One region of the Paenibacillus sp. P3E genome, then DNA from elsewhere that is predicted to be linked to it. Evidence: riboswitches for the same ligand, from Rfam matches in the RefSeq annotation. Region 1 holds a riboswitch; each other region holds the start of a gene.
The links. Region 1 has a riboswitch for cyclic di-AMP ahead of A3842_RS05370 (APC family permease). Riboswitches for the same ligand answer to the same signal wherever they lie in the genome.
Positions count from the first base shown of each region.

Region 2: linked by a shared signal. The riboswitch ahead of A3842_RS19690 (NfeD family membrane protein) and the one ahead of A3842_RS05370 (APC family permease) in region 1 are both predicted to bind cyclic di-AMP.
Region 3: linked by a shared signal. The riboswitch ahead of A3842_RS17510 (resuscitation-promoting factor) and the one ahead of A3842_RS05370 (APC family permease) in region 1 are both predicted to bind cyclic di-AMP.

Region 1 is NZ_LVWH01000036.1:1,876-6,416, reverse strand. It holds gene A3842_RS05375 (ABC transporter ATP-binding protein) at 1-577, opposite strand, end outside; gene A3842_RS05370 (APC family permease) at 1,042-2,859, opposite strand; cyclic di-AMP (ydaO/yuaA leader) riboswitch at 2,986-3,145, opposite strand; gene A3842_RS05365 (disulfide oxidoreductase) at 3,374-3,805, opposite strand; gene A3842_RS05360 (DsbA family protein) at 3,805-4,541, opposite strand, start outside.
Region 2 is NZ_LVWH01000178.1:48,815-53,355, reverse strand. It holds gene A3842_RS19695 (flotillin family protein) at 1-923, opposite strand, end outside; gene A3842_RS19690 (NfeD family membrane protein) at 946-1,518, opposite strand; cyclic di-AMP (ydaO/yuaA leader) riboswitch at 1,664-1,850, opposite strand; partial or broken gene A3842_RS33910 (transposase) at 2,093-2,272, shown strand; gene A3842_RS33385 (InlB B-repeat-containing protein) at 2,453-4,541, opposite strand, start outside.
Region 3 is NZ_LVWH01000172.1:10,526-15,066, forward strand. It holds gene A3842_RS17500 (HD domain-containing protein) at 15-1,298, shown strand; gene A3842_RS17505 (TatD family hydrolase) at 1,353-2,123, shown strand; cyclic di-AMP (ydaO/yuaA leader) riboswitch at 2,322-2,550, shown strand; gene A3842_RS17510 (resuscitation-promoting factor) at 2,841-4,001, shown strand; gene rnmV (ribonuclease M5) at 4,167-4,541, shown strand, end outside.

The sequences.
Region 1 (4,541 bases):
TGCGCCCTTCTTCCTGATTAAGCTTCTGCAGCAGTTGTAGAACCTCCAGCTGGTGAGCCATATCAAGAAAAGTTGTCGGCTCGTCCAGGAAAAGAATATCGGTCTGTTGCGCCAGAGCCATTGCAATCCAAGCCCGCTGGCGTTGTCCTCCGGATAGACGGTCAATTGGGCGGTCGTGGAACTCTTCCATACCCGTTACCGAGATCGCATTTGCGATAATGCTGCGGTCCTCAGAAGTAAGCGTACCAAAGCCCTTCTGATGTGGATAACGCCCATAGCTCACCAGCTCAGATACCGTAAGTCCGTCTGGTGCAGTGGGATTCTGCGGCAGGATCGCCAGTTGCCGGGCTACTTCTTTGGTAGACAGGTTATGAATCGACTTGCCGTCCAACATCACGCTGCCGCTCTTAGGCTTCATGATACGTGCCATCGTCTTGAGAATGGTAGATTTCCCTGAGCCGTTTGCCCCTACTAGCGCAGTGATTTTCCCTGTTGGAAGAGACAGGTTCAGTCCTTTGACAATCAATGCCTCCGCATACCCAATACTTAACTGATCTGTGTTCAATCGATCCGACATTATCTTCACTCCCTAAAGTTTTATGGTTTCACAGGGATCTCTTCTCTCAGGTAGAGCAAATTAGCACCGTAGATTTATAAAATCCTGTATATGTAGAATCTAATTGCTTCAGAGGGTTGTATATCTTCGCCGCGCCTCATTAAATGATATTGATTCTCATTCTCTATGTCAATAAAAATATTTTCTTTTTGCAGTACCCGTTCTTCTTCACAGATGCTCTGTTAAGTTTTCCAGAGAAATTTCCCATGTCTCACTGCAATACTCTACTTTATGAATACTAGTATAAGATGCCGGAAATGCCTTCCTGCTTTTGTTCGTCCATTCTAATCCTTTCAGAATATGATAGATTATGAAATAGATTGCCATAAAAATCTCCCCTTGAACTGTTCTGATTATTCCTAATAATACCATGAAAAAAGGCAGCTCCCGAAATATCCGGAAACTGCCGTGCTATGAAATTCATCTTATTTGTGCAAATGATAAGGCACTGTTGCTACTACGATATCTTTTTGATTCATCAGATAAGAACGAATGAACAAGCTGGTCTGATTATGCAGAACTGCCTGCCACCAATGCTTGGTAACGAACTGTGGAATAAGTACTGTAATATGATCGGTTGAAGCGGTCTTCCACTCGACTGTTTCAATAAATTTGACCAGTGGGCGCAGAATACTGCGGTAGCGGGAACGTAGAACAATCAAGCGCACTCCCGGATTCCATTCCTCCCACTTTTGTTCCATTTTGTTAATTTCTTCTTCATCGAACCCAACATAGACGGCCACCACATTATCCGTTAAGGACTTGGCATAGCTGATCGAATGCAGTACAGCTCGTGTCACACCCGAGACAGGAACAACCACGGTGCTTCCTTTGATGCAGGGTTTATCCGTTGCCGGACAAATACGCAGCTGATCGGCGGTATTGAGGTAATGGCGGTGTATACGGTGGAATACGAACATTACAACGGGCAGGAAGATAAAAGCCATCCAGACACTGGAGAACTTCGTAATAATGAAGATCAGAGTAATCGTCAGAGTAGTTAGCATCCCCACCGTATTCACGGTAAATTTATTCTGCCAGCCTTTAGGTTTGGTTTTATACCAGTGCACCATCATCCCAAGCTGGGACAGCGTAAACGGAATAAATACACCCACCGCGTACAAAGGAATCAGACTTTCGGTATTTCCATGAAAAGCAGCCACAAGAAGGGCTGATAATACACCTAGAAAGATAATACCATTTGAGAAGCCCAGGCGGTCACCGCGGACCATAAATGCATGGGGCAGGTACTTGTCTTTGGCGAACATAAACGCCAGCAGCGGGAAAGCGGAATAAGCTGTATTGGCCGCCAGGAACAGAATCACAGCTGTAATCCCTTGAATGAAAAAGTACAAACCGCCACGTCCAAAAGTAGATTCAGCAATTTGGGATACAACCGTGGCTTTGGTATCCGGTGTAATTCCGTACCAGTAGGCAAGCAGTGTGATTCCGGTAAACATACTTCCCAGGATAATTCCCATCAACATCAAAGTCTTGGCTGCATTTTTCTCCGCAGGCGCCTTGAAGTTTGGAATGGCGTTCGATACAGCCTCTACCCCTGTCAGAGCCGAACAGCCGGAGCTGAAAGCCTTAAGCAGTAAAAACAAACTTACATTCGATACCGCTGCCCCAATCTCAGGGACATTAGCATGGGCTCCGCCAGTAGCATATTTGAATACCCCTGCAATGATCAACACGAAGATCGATACCACGAATAAATACACAGGAATTGCAATGAAAGATGCAGATTCCGTAACGCCCCGCAGATTGACAATAGTCAAGAGCAGAATAACGGTTACGGCGATTAACACACTATGATTATGAAGATTTGGAAAAGCGGATGTGATCGCATCCGTACCCGCTGATGCACTAACCGCTACGGTCAGAATATAATCTACCAGGAGCGATCCGCCAGCAAGGAGTCCGGTAGGAACCCCGAGGTTGCTCTTGGCTACGATATACGCGCCTCCGCCCTGCGGATAAGCAAAGATGGTCTGACGATAGGATAAAATCAAAATAGCCAGCAAGCCCAATACGGCTAATGCGATTGGCAATGAGTACCAGATGGCTGTGAAGCCTGCGGCCACCAGTACAATCAGGATTTGTTCCGTTCCGTAGGCTACAGACGATAGCGCATCAGAAGACAGGACAGCCAGTGCTTTCACCTTGGATAACTTTTCATGATCTAGTTCGTTCGACTTCATCGGACGCCCGATCAATAGTCGTTTTACCTTGCTTACCATTGTAATAACAGTTCCTCTCTTTGCTTACGTTGAAACGGTAATACCGTGCGCTGTTTTCATTGGTGGATTTCATAAATGCAGGCACAAAAATAAGCATACGGAAATGATCCGCATGCTTACGCATCGTCATTATCCCACCATTGCTTACGAGGTTAGCTGGCGGATTCGGGCTGTGGTAGCCCTACGGTTGCAGCCCTTCCGGACCGTTCCCGATTCACCCCTTTGGCGCTTAGGCCAATGTTGGTTCCCCCGTTTTTCCATACGGAAAATTCAGCGCATATTCAACTTCTCACAAGGTCTAATGATAGTCTACAATACGTCTTCCGTAAAGCGGTGAAAAAAATGAAAAAAGAATGAAAAAACATCCAATTTACGCAAAACCAAGATGAGAGATAACGCGATCTTTCATTCTCTGCGATTATCCCGTCATCACGTGTTTTTTCAGGGTTTTGAACCTCATTTGTGTCTGAAATTTCAGGAATGATTTGTGCTCTAAATTCTGCAGTGGCTTCAGCTACTCTACTGTGTCCTCTTTACGTCCGGTCCAGAGCAAAATCGTGATTAGAGCAAAGGCGATCAGCGCAAGCAGTGGAATCGTAATGAACCCAAAAAAATTCAGATAATCTTTATTACAGGGTACGCCAATTGTACACGGGAGCACCTTGCTAAGTGCGGGAATCTTCTGCTCAGCATAATGATAAATAGAAATACTGCCCCCAATAAGACTTAATGGAAGTACATAGGGAATAATTTTTTTGTCATTCCGGTATGTAGCTACTCCCAGGAGAATCAGCTGCGGATACATGAAGATACGCTGGAACCAGCATAGCTTGCAAGGCTCATATTTCAGCACTTCACTTAGATATAAGCTTCCCGCTACTGCAATAACAGATACAAACCAGGCCAGATAGAGACAGTGGCGTCTGCAGAACATAGAGAACTTCATCACTCGGCCTTCACTGCTTCGGACGCGGACTTAATCTGTGCCTTAATGGCTTCCATTTTGAAAGGCTCATCTACTTTGTGTCCATTGATAAATACAGTAGGTGTGGAAGTAACTCCTGAAGCCTTGGCAAGACTGATATCACGTTGCAGCTCACTCTCATAGGTCTTCTCCTTGATATCCTTACGCAACAGATCCAGATCGATTGGCAGCTTTTGTTTCTCAGCCAGATTCACCAGGAATTCCTCTGTAGCCCATTCTGCTTTTTCATCCCCTTGATTGGCATAAATCGCATCGTAATACGTCCAAAAAGCTTCACTGTTCTGATGGTATACAGACAGGGCTGCCAGGGAGGCTGTCTCGGAATCCGGACCGATAAAGGCCATATTTACGAAGTATATAGCAGCCTTATCCTGATTCACATATTCCTGAGCCAGCTGTGGCTTGATGACACCTGCAAAATTGGAGCACGCCGGACATTTGAAATCACCGAATTCAACGATTTTAACGGGTGCATCTGCTTTACCTAGTCTTGGCAGTTCACTGTAATTGAAGTCAACCGCTTTGCCTGAACCTGCATTTGAAGATGAATCCTTCGACGCAAGTATAAAAAGAAGGGTGAAAATAATCACTACAATGGCTACTGTGCTAATAATCAGAATTCTCGTTTTCTGCTTCTGCTGTTCCTGCTCTGCCCTGCGTTTCTCCGCTTTACTCATTTGGGGAACCATGACACTGT
Region 2 (4,541 bases), on a different contig from region 1:
TGTCTCAGCTCAACTTCGATTTCCCGGACGGTCCGGTTCGCCTCCGCTTCCATCTGCGTGATCTTGACCTGCTCGGTAACCAGCGACTGCTTGATTTTGTTCTGCTGTAATTCGTATGCAAGATCCGCCTGTGCTTTCTTCACTTCAGTCTCCAGCTTAAAGTCCGCCTGCTTAATGTTCAATTCCTTCTCAAACTGAGATTCCTTGGCGCGGGCGGCAGTTCCTGCTTCAATGGTGGCCTGATGCGCATTAGCTTTGGCAATGGAGGATTCTTTCTCCGCCTCGGCTTGCTTGATCTGAATGTCGCGTTCCGCTTCCGCCTTGGCGATGCTGGCATCCCGCCGGATGCGCTCAATTTCCGGAACCCCCATATTGTCGATATATCCTTTGTCATCCGTAATTTTCTTAATGGTGAAGCTGACTACCTCAAGTCCCATCTTGTCGAGGTCTTCCGAGCAGGTCTCCCGCATCTTGCTGTTGATTTCGTCAGGAGTCTTGAGAATGGATTCCACTGTTAATTGTCCGATTAAGCCGCGCAAATGGCCTTCCACCGAATGCAGGATAATCGTCTCGCGGTCTTCTTCCGGCCGGTCGATAAACTGCTCACTGGCAGTCAGAATAGCGGTAGGATCGCTTTTTATCTTAATCTGAGCCACCGCCTCCAGGTTGAGCTTGATGCCTTGCTTGGAGAACATCGCCTGCGCCGGGATGACGTCGAAGCTCATCAGCATCATGGAGATGGTCTTATTGTTCTGGAAGCCGGGGATGACGAACGTCCCGCCGCCCTGGACCACTCTTTTTCCGCCAAGGCCGTAGACGATCATCGCCTGATTGGGCGGAACCTTTTTATAAGAGTTCACGATACTGAACAAGGCCAGCAGAATAACAACAACAATTGCCGCAATTACATACAGAATAACCATTTAGATTGACACTCCCCGTGAATTATAATTGATCGATATCCCTCTCGAAGAGGGTGACTGCCGCCATTCCTTTGTTCACCTTCAAAATAATAACCCTGTCGCCTTTATCAAGCTGCTGGCCGGATTCTGCCCGTACTCCAATGGAGCGCATGGTTCCGTGCAGTACATATTTCATTTCCCCGACCGCCCCATCCGCTGCAGGGATACTGATGTACCCGAGCTGCCCTGCCTGCTCGTAATCCAGTTCATTCATGCTGCTGTCATACCGGGTCATCACCCGGGCCAGCACCGCATACATCACACAGCCCAGAAGCAGAGCGAGCACGGTACAAATCAGCACCACTGCGAGCATCCTCATTTCGCTGAACCGGGCAAGCACGTAACCTGTACCGCCCCAGACTGTGACAAACACCATCAGAGGGAGTATGGGTACAAAGCCGGGTCCACCGGCATCGCCGCCGCCCGCATGCAGATGACCCGCCAGGCCATGCCCATGAAATCCGCCGCTGAGGAGGAGTATTAGTCCAACCCAGAAGCACACGATAAATACAGTAACGATAAGAATCCCCCCTTTGAAGCATTTATAATAGAGCATTTTAAATAACCCTTAATGTCTCTAATTATCGTTGTTATGAGATTTCTAGTTCCTTGTACAGACTGCCTTTCCTTCCTGCACACACAACAAAAAGACCACAGAAGCGGCAGGGCTCTCCGTGGTCGGTTAATCGATCATGGCGCTCATCCTCTCTCTTCGAGGCTTACGGGGTTAGCTGACGGATTCGGGCAGCGAGATTGCCCTACCCTGCCACAGCGGCTTTTCAGCACGCAGCAGGGATTCACCCCGGGTGAGCGGCAGCTGACTGTGCAAAAGCCGCATTCACCATTGGTTCCCCCGTTCCCAATTACGGAATTCAGCCATATGAGAACAGTTAACTTACATTCGGTTGTTGATTTGAATCTTACGCCTGTGGGCATTTATTGTAAAACGTCCGGGATGACAAAAGAAGCCAAAAACGCCTCCCCTCCGCGAATGAAGGCGCATTCTTTGGTTTCACTCTTATTCGGCCGATGATTTGCTCACTGTTGCTCCATTTCTCGCAAGCTGTCCCAATCGTCCAAAGCCAAGGCCGCACGCACTATAAACCTTAGGCGCTTACGGTGTTGGCAGCAGCCGGGAAATTCTACGGAGTGAGAAAGGTTACGCTTGGCCGTGCGTCGAATGACGGAACCGGAAAGTGTATTTGGACAACTGCAACCGGGGCTTCCGGCGATTTCTACTTCGCGGCATGGAGAAAGTGACGCTTGAGGTAGGATGGCTTTCCCTTACTCATAATCTGCTAAAGCAAGCCACCCATGACCAAAAAACAGAGCAGCGATCCTTCAATAACAGGAGAATCGCTGCTCTGCTCACTTTTTGTGGTTTTAAGAATGAAGAGAACTGCCTTCCGCCATAGAAAATCCACTTTTGGGTTGCCCCTTTTGTCAACAGCCCCAAATTACACTTGTCCCTTTTTTTCGGAGAACCGGCATTAGTTAAGTGAATCCAACAGCGTCTTCAATTGCGGGTTGAGCTTCAGCGCATTCAGGATGATCTGCAGAGCTTCTGCGCGTGTGGCGTTGCTCTTAGCATCAAATTTCCCATCTGCTTTGCCGTTTATGATACCAGCTTGTGCTTCAGCTTTGATCTCGTTTGCTGCATAGGAACCCTTCAGGTCATTGAAATTGCCTTTGGTGGTATCCTTCGTTACGTTGTTAAGGTTTAAGATGCGGGACAAAAGGACAACCATTTCCTCGCGGGTGATTGTTTTATCTGGCTTGAACGTAACATCCTCGTAGCCGCTGATAACCCCTGCCTCTGCAAGCTTCTCGATGGCGCCTTTCGCCCAGTGACTGCCAACGTCCTTAAATGCAACACCAGTATTGTTGCCGCTTTTGATATCGAATACCCGACTCAGAATCACTGCAAATTCAGCGCGCGTGATCTCACCATCCGGCTTGAACGTACCATCGTTGTAACCTTCAATCACATGGAGCTTTACGAAAGTATCGATAGTTTTTTCGGCCCAGTGCCCTTTCGTATCAGCAAATTCAACCTTAACATTAGAATTCTTAGCTTCCTCTACCTTGGACTCGAAAGCATTAACTAAGTTTATTACATTAACAATGCCGCTATTGAATACATCAACCGCTGGTTTCGTAGGTCCAGGTGTCACTGTTGGCGTTATACTGTCCGCCAGCGGACCACCCGGTGATGGTAGCCTTGATACATCCTCCCGATTCACAGTTACCATATACGTATTGCCAGTACCGTCTGGGGCCATTACGCTAATCTGAATCAGGTTCGCGCCCACCTGTAAGTTGTTAGCTCTATAGGTATACATATTGCCCGTTAGGGAACTGTACACGGCTCCCGAAACGGTAAACGTCGCATGGGAATCCGCTGTGGTAAAAGAAAGATTGCTGCTTGAAACCGAATTAGCTACATCATTCACGTTATATTTCAGAGTTGCTGCTGTAAATGCTGGTGTCAATGTCCCCTGATCCACTGACAAGCTGGACAACTGCGCATTTGATGACGTCCACTTGGCATAGAGGGTGGCATTCGCCGTTCCCATGCTGAAGGTGGCATTCGCCAAGTAGTCGGTGCCGCTTCCGTCCGCCTTTGTGTTCCAGCCTGCGAACGTATACCCTGTCTTCACCAGCGTTCCAGTGTTCCCCAGCACCGTCACCATGTTCCCCTGCTGATAGCTGTTGCTGTCGGTCGGAACCGTACCGCTGGTGTTGCCGTTGCCGTTATACGTTACGGTGAAGGCCGGATTGACTGTCCACTTGGCATAGAGGGTAGCATTCGCCGAGCCCATGCTGAAGGTGGCATTCGTCGCGTAGTCGGTGCCGCTTCCGTCCGCCTTTGTGTTCCAGCCTGCGAACGTATAGCCCGACTTCACTAGCGCTCCAGTGTTCCCCAGCACCGTCACGGTGTTCCCCTGCTGGTAGCTGTTGCTGTCGGTCGGAACCGTACCACCGGTGTTGCCGTTTCCGTTATACGTTACGGTGAAGGTCGGATTGGCCGTCCACTTCGCATAGAGCGTGGCATTCGCCGTTCCCATCGCGAAACTGCCGCTAACCGTGTAATCCATACCGCTTCCGTCCGCTTTCGTGTTCCAGCCTGCGAATGTATACCCTGTCTTCACCAGCGTTCCGGTGTTCCCCAGCACCGTCACCGTGTGCCCCTGCTGATAGCTGTTGCTGTCGGTCGGAACCGTACCACCGGTGCTGCCGTTTCCGTTATACGTTACGGTGAAGGTCGGATTGGCCGTCCACTTCGCATAGAGCGTGGCATTCGCCGAGCCCATGCTGAAGGTGGCATTCGCCGCGTAGTCGGTGCCGCTTCCGTTAGCGGCGGTGTTCCAGCCTGCGAACGTATACCCTGTCTTCACCAGCGTTCCAGTGTTCCCCAGCACCGTCACCATGTTCCCCTGCTGATAGCTGTTGCTGTCGGTCGGAACCGTACCGCTGGTGTTGCCGTTGCCGTTATACGTTACGGTGAAGGCCGGATTGACTGTCCACTTGGCATAGAGGGTAGCATTCGCCGAGCCCATGCTGAAGGTGGCATTCGCC
Region 3 (4,541 bases), on a different contig from region 1:
AAGGAGTTGAACTTATGAAGCAACCGCTGACAGAAGAGAAGGTTTTTAAAGACCCGGTACACAACTATATTCATGTTCAGGATACGATCATCTGGCGATTGATTAATACCAGCGAATTTCAGCGTTTGCGTCGCATTCGCCAGCTTGGTACCTCTTATCTAACCTTCCACGGAGCAGAGCATAGCCGTTTTTCCCACTCCCTGGGCGTTTATGAAATTACACGGCGAATCATCTCCCAGTTTGAACGAAGCGGGTACAAGGATTGGATGCCGGAGGAGAGTCTGCTCACATTATGTGCAGCGCTCTTACATGATTTGGGACATGGGCCGTTCTCCCATTCAATAGAAGAAGCTTTTGAAATGAACCACGAGGATTGGACCTGCAGAATAATACAGGAGAATACGGAAATCACTGCTATACTGCGGGATGTGAGTGAGGATTTCCCGCGCAAGGTTGCCTCTGTAATTGCCAAAACATATGAGCATGAAATCGTGGTCAACCTGGTGTCCGGTCCTCTGGATGCGGATCGCATGGATTATTTGCTGCGGGATGCTTACTACACCGGAGTCAACTATGGAACCATCGATATTGACCGTATTTTAAGAATGCTGCGTCCTTATAATGGGAGGGTTGTCGTAAAGGAATCAGGCATGCATGCCATTGAGGATTATCTGATGTCACGGTACCAGATGTATTGGCAGGTATACTTTCATCCGGTTACGCGCAGTTCGGAGATTATTTTGCGCCAGATTTTCCGCAGGGCGAAAGAGCTTCTCCAGGAGGGCTACTCCTTCCGCTTTATGATCAATCCACTCCGTGATTTATTTTGTGGTGAGATTAATGTAGAACAGTATTTACTGCTGGATGAAGCCTTGGTCCAGACTGCCTTTATGCAGTGGACGCTGGAATCCGATGAAACGTTAGCTGACTTGTGCAGCCGATTTATTCATCGTAAACTGTATAAATATGTGGAGATGGACCATCTCGATTCGGAGACGATTGACGAAATCCGCCGCAGTTTTGCCGGTGCCGGGCTGCTTCCTGATTACGACCTGGAAATTGATTATCCGACAGATCTCCCCTATGATGTTTTCCGTCCGGGGCAGGGCTTTGACAGCAAACAAATTTTGCTACTGGACCGGCATGACAAATTGCGGGAGATCTCTGAAGTATCGGATATAGTCCGCTCAATCAGCGGCATTCACCGCGGACGGTATCACCTTTATTTTCCGCAGGACAAGCTGCAAAATGTGCTTACACAGCTGCCGGACTCTATCGCTGAGATCTTTGCAAAATAATACAAAAATTTCTGGAATTCATCATAGAAAACAAGACCGAAAGGACGATACAGCATGCGCTTATTCGACACACATACTCATCTGGATGCACCGCAATTCGACGAGGACCGTGAGCAGGTTATTGCCCGCGCGTTAGAGGCTGGTGTCAGCAAGATGATTAACATCGGATTTAACCGGGAAACGATTCCAACGACAATGAAATTGGCAGAATCGTATGATTATATTTATGCAGCAGTTGGCTGGCACCCCGTTGACGCCATTGACATGAAAGAGGAGGATATGGACTGGATCGCCTCTCTGTGCAGCCATAAAAAGGTGGTGGCTATCGGAGAAATTGGACTTGATTACTACTGGGATACCTCACCCAAAGAGGTACAGCATGAGGTATTCCGCAAACAGATTGGTATGGCACGGGAACTAAAAATGCCTATCTGTATTCATAATCGTGATGCCCATGGGGATGTGGTACGAATTTTGCGGGAGGAGAAGGCAAATGAAATTGGCGGTGTCATGCACTCGTTTTCTGGGAGTTGGGAAACGGCCAAAATGTGTCTTGATCTAGGCTTTCATTTATCCTTCGGTGGTCCTGTGACTTTCAAGAATGCCAGGGTGCCTAAAGAGGTGCTTGCTCAGACTCCAATGGACCGGCTTTTGATTGAAACCGACTCCCCATATCTGACGCCTCACCCCTTCCGCGGGAAGCGAAATGAGAGTGCTCATGTGAAGCTTGTCGCCGAGGCGGCAGCGGAAATAAAAGGGATTGATTTACAGGAATTGGCTGAAATTACGTATGCGAACGCGCTGGAACGATTTGGAATTGTCTGAAAACGGGAGAAAAACAGGTGAAAAAAGAAGTATAGCCGATATATTAAACTTTTTTAATAAAGAAACGGCTGATTATTACAATATTTTAATGATTTTTTTACGTAAACGTGGTTGAATCGCGCTTTACAACATGCATCAAAACAGGATATCATCTTTTCAGTGAAGTGAGCTGTTGTTACTGTGACAGTCACAATTTCATGGATCGTCTCGCTGAGTCTCCGTATGGAGAACGGGGGAACCAATAATGATCTGCCGCATGTCCGTACATAGAGTACAACATAGAAATGCCGCAGACTTTATTTGATTTCTTCACGTGGTCTTTGGGGTGAATTTGAGGGCAACCGCCGTGAGCGGGTGACCTGAGATAGGGCGTCTCTCTTATGCCCGAACCCGACAGCTAACCCCGTAAGCGCAAGTAAGAGAGGAAACCTCGTGCATAAACATTCCCGCGTATTCTGACACCCGGAGAGCCACGAAAGAGTCCTCTGTGAACTCTTTTGGGCTTTTTTTGTTTTTTGAATAATGCGGATGTTCCCAGCATACTGTTATATAACAGATGTCTGGAGTAGCTATGCCGAGCAGGCGATCCATGAGCAGGAAACGCTAAAGCAATGCGGGCGTATCCTGTGCAATCTCAAACCTAGTTTCGTCAGAAGTGATAAAGTCACCTTTGCTATACAACTTGGACGACGGGGCTATGTAAGGAGGATGGAGAGAATGGGCGTATTCCAACCAGAAGTATCCCATGATTCGCAATCATCCAGCAGGTCTTTCGCATTACGGTGGAAGCAAGTGAATCCTCGCGTACTTTCGCTTGCAGGCGCGGCATCAATTGTTATCGCGCTGGTAATTCTGCTGTACGTACACGGTCAAAGCATTAAAGAAATAACTTTAGTAATAGACGGAAAGGTACAAACGCTGGAGACGCGGGATGCGCTGCTCAGCGATGTGCTGGCAAAGGAACAAATTTCGCTTCAGCCGCATGATGCTTTATCCATTGGCCTTAGTGATGAAATAAAAGACGGCGACCGCGTCGTAATCAACCGTGCGCAGGCCCTTAAGCTTACTGCGGATGGAACAACCCAAACGCTGTACACGACCGAGGATACCATCGGTCAGGCGATTGACAAACTGGGCGTCAGCCTGGAAAGCTACGATAAGATTTATCCTTCGCTCAACACTGCAGTTTCTGCCGACATGGAAATCAAAATTGTCCGAATCAACAAGCAAGTGGTACAGCGGACAACGAATTTGCCTTTCCGAGTAATTAAGACCGCAGACCCCTCCCTGACCAAGGGAACTGTAAGAGTTGCACAAGCAGGCAAACCCGGCGTAATGGTCCAGCATATTGAGAAAATCTATCAAGATGGCGAGCTGGCATCTATGCGTATGGTGGGCAAGGAAGTACAGGCGGTTACCAAAGACAAGATCATTGCTATTGGTACCAAAGCACTTCCCAAGGCTGCTGTAGCTACTACTGCAACTTCCAATTCAACCACTACCACTAAATCATCTAAAGTCAGAGCGAACAGCAACAATGTTGCCAGCAAGGCAGGTATGGATTTCGAGTACAAAAAAGTAATTAAAAATGTATCCATGACAGCTTATTCATCTGAAGAGCCTGGTATTGGAACCCGTACGGCTTCCGGCACACGCGTAACGGAAGGTAGGACCATCGCTGTAGATCCAGACGTAATACCTATTGGCTGGTGGGTGTATATTGAGGGACTTGGGTTTCGCCGTGCAGAGGATACCGGCGGTGCCATTAAAGGCAACAAGGTAGATGTCTATTATGATTCACTGAGCCATGCCCGTAACTTCGGCCGTAAATCGCGTACGATTTATGTGATTGGACCTGTGAAGCCAGAGCTGAATTAAGCAGCAGATTTTTGCAAATTAGCGTTTTATAAGATATAGTGAGGGTAGCACTTAAGACTGTTACGGAATTACAGAGCTGCCGCTCATCACTTATACATTCTTTAGCCAATAAGAAGGGGAGCGAATCCTCTTCTTTTTGCGTTGCAGAGTAAGGAGTTTTGTAAAATGATCAAGGAATTAATCGTTGTGGAAGGTAAAAGCGATACAGTTGCGGTTAAGCGTGCTGTAGATGCGGATACCATTGAAACAGGCGGTTCAGCAGTTGACCGCAAAGTGATCGCCAGGATTGCGCTGGCCATGGAGCGCAGAGGGGTCATTATTCTAACTGATCCTGATCACGCCGGGGAACGGATCCGGAAGATTGTGTCTTCCAAGGTGCCAGGCTGCAAGCATGCGTTCATTCCTGAAAAAGATGCTACCCGCAAAGGTGACATCGGAGTTGAAAATGCTTCTCCGGAGGCTATTCGTCACGCGCTTGAGCATGTTCATACTTCCTTTGAAGGCGCCCCGGCCCTGATTGGGTTGGAGGATCTGATGGCT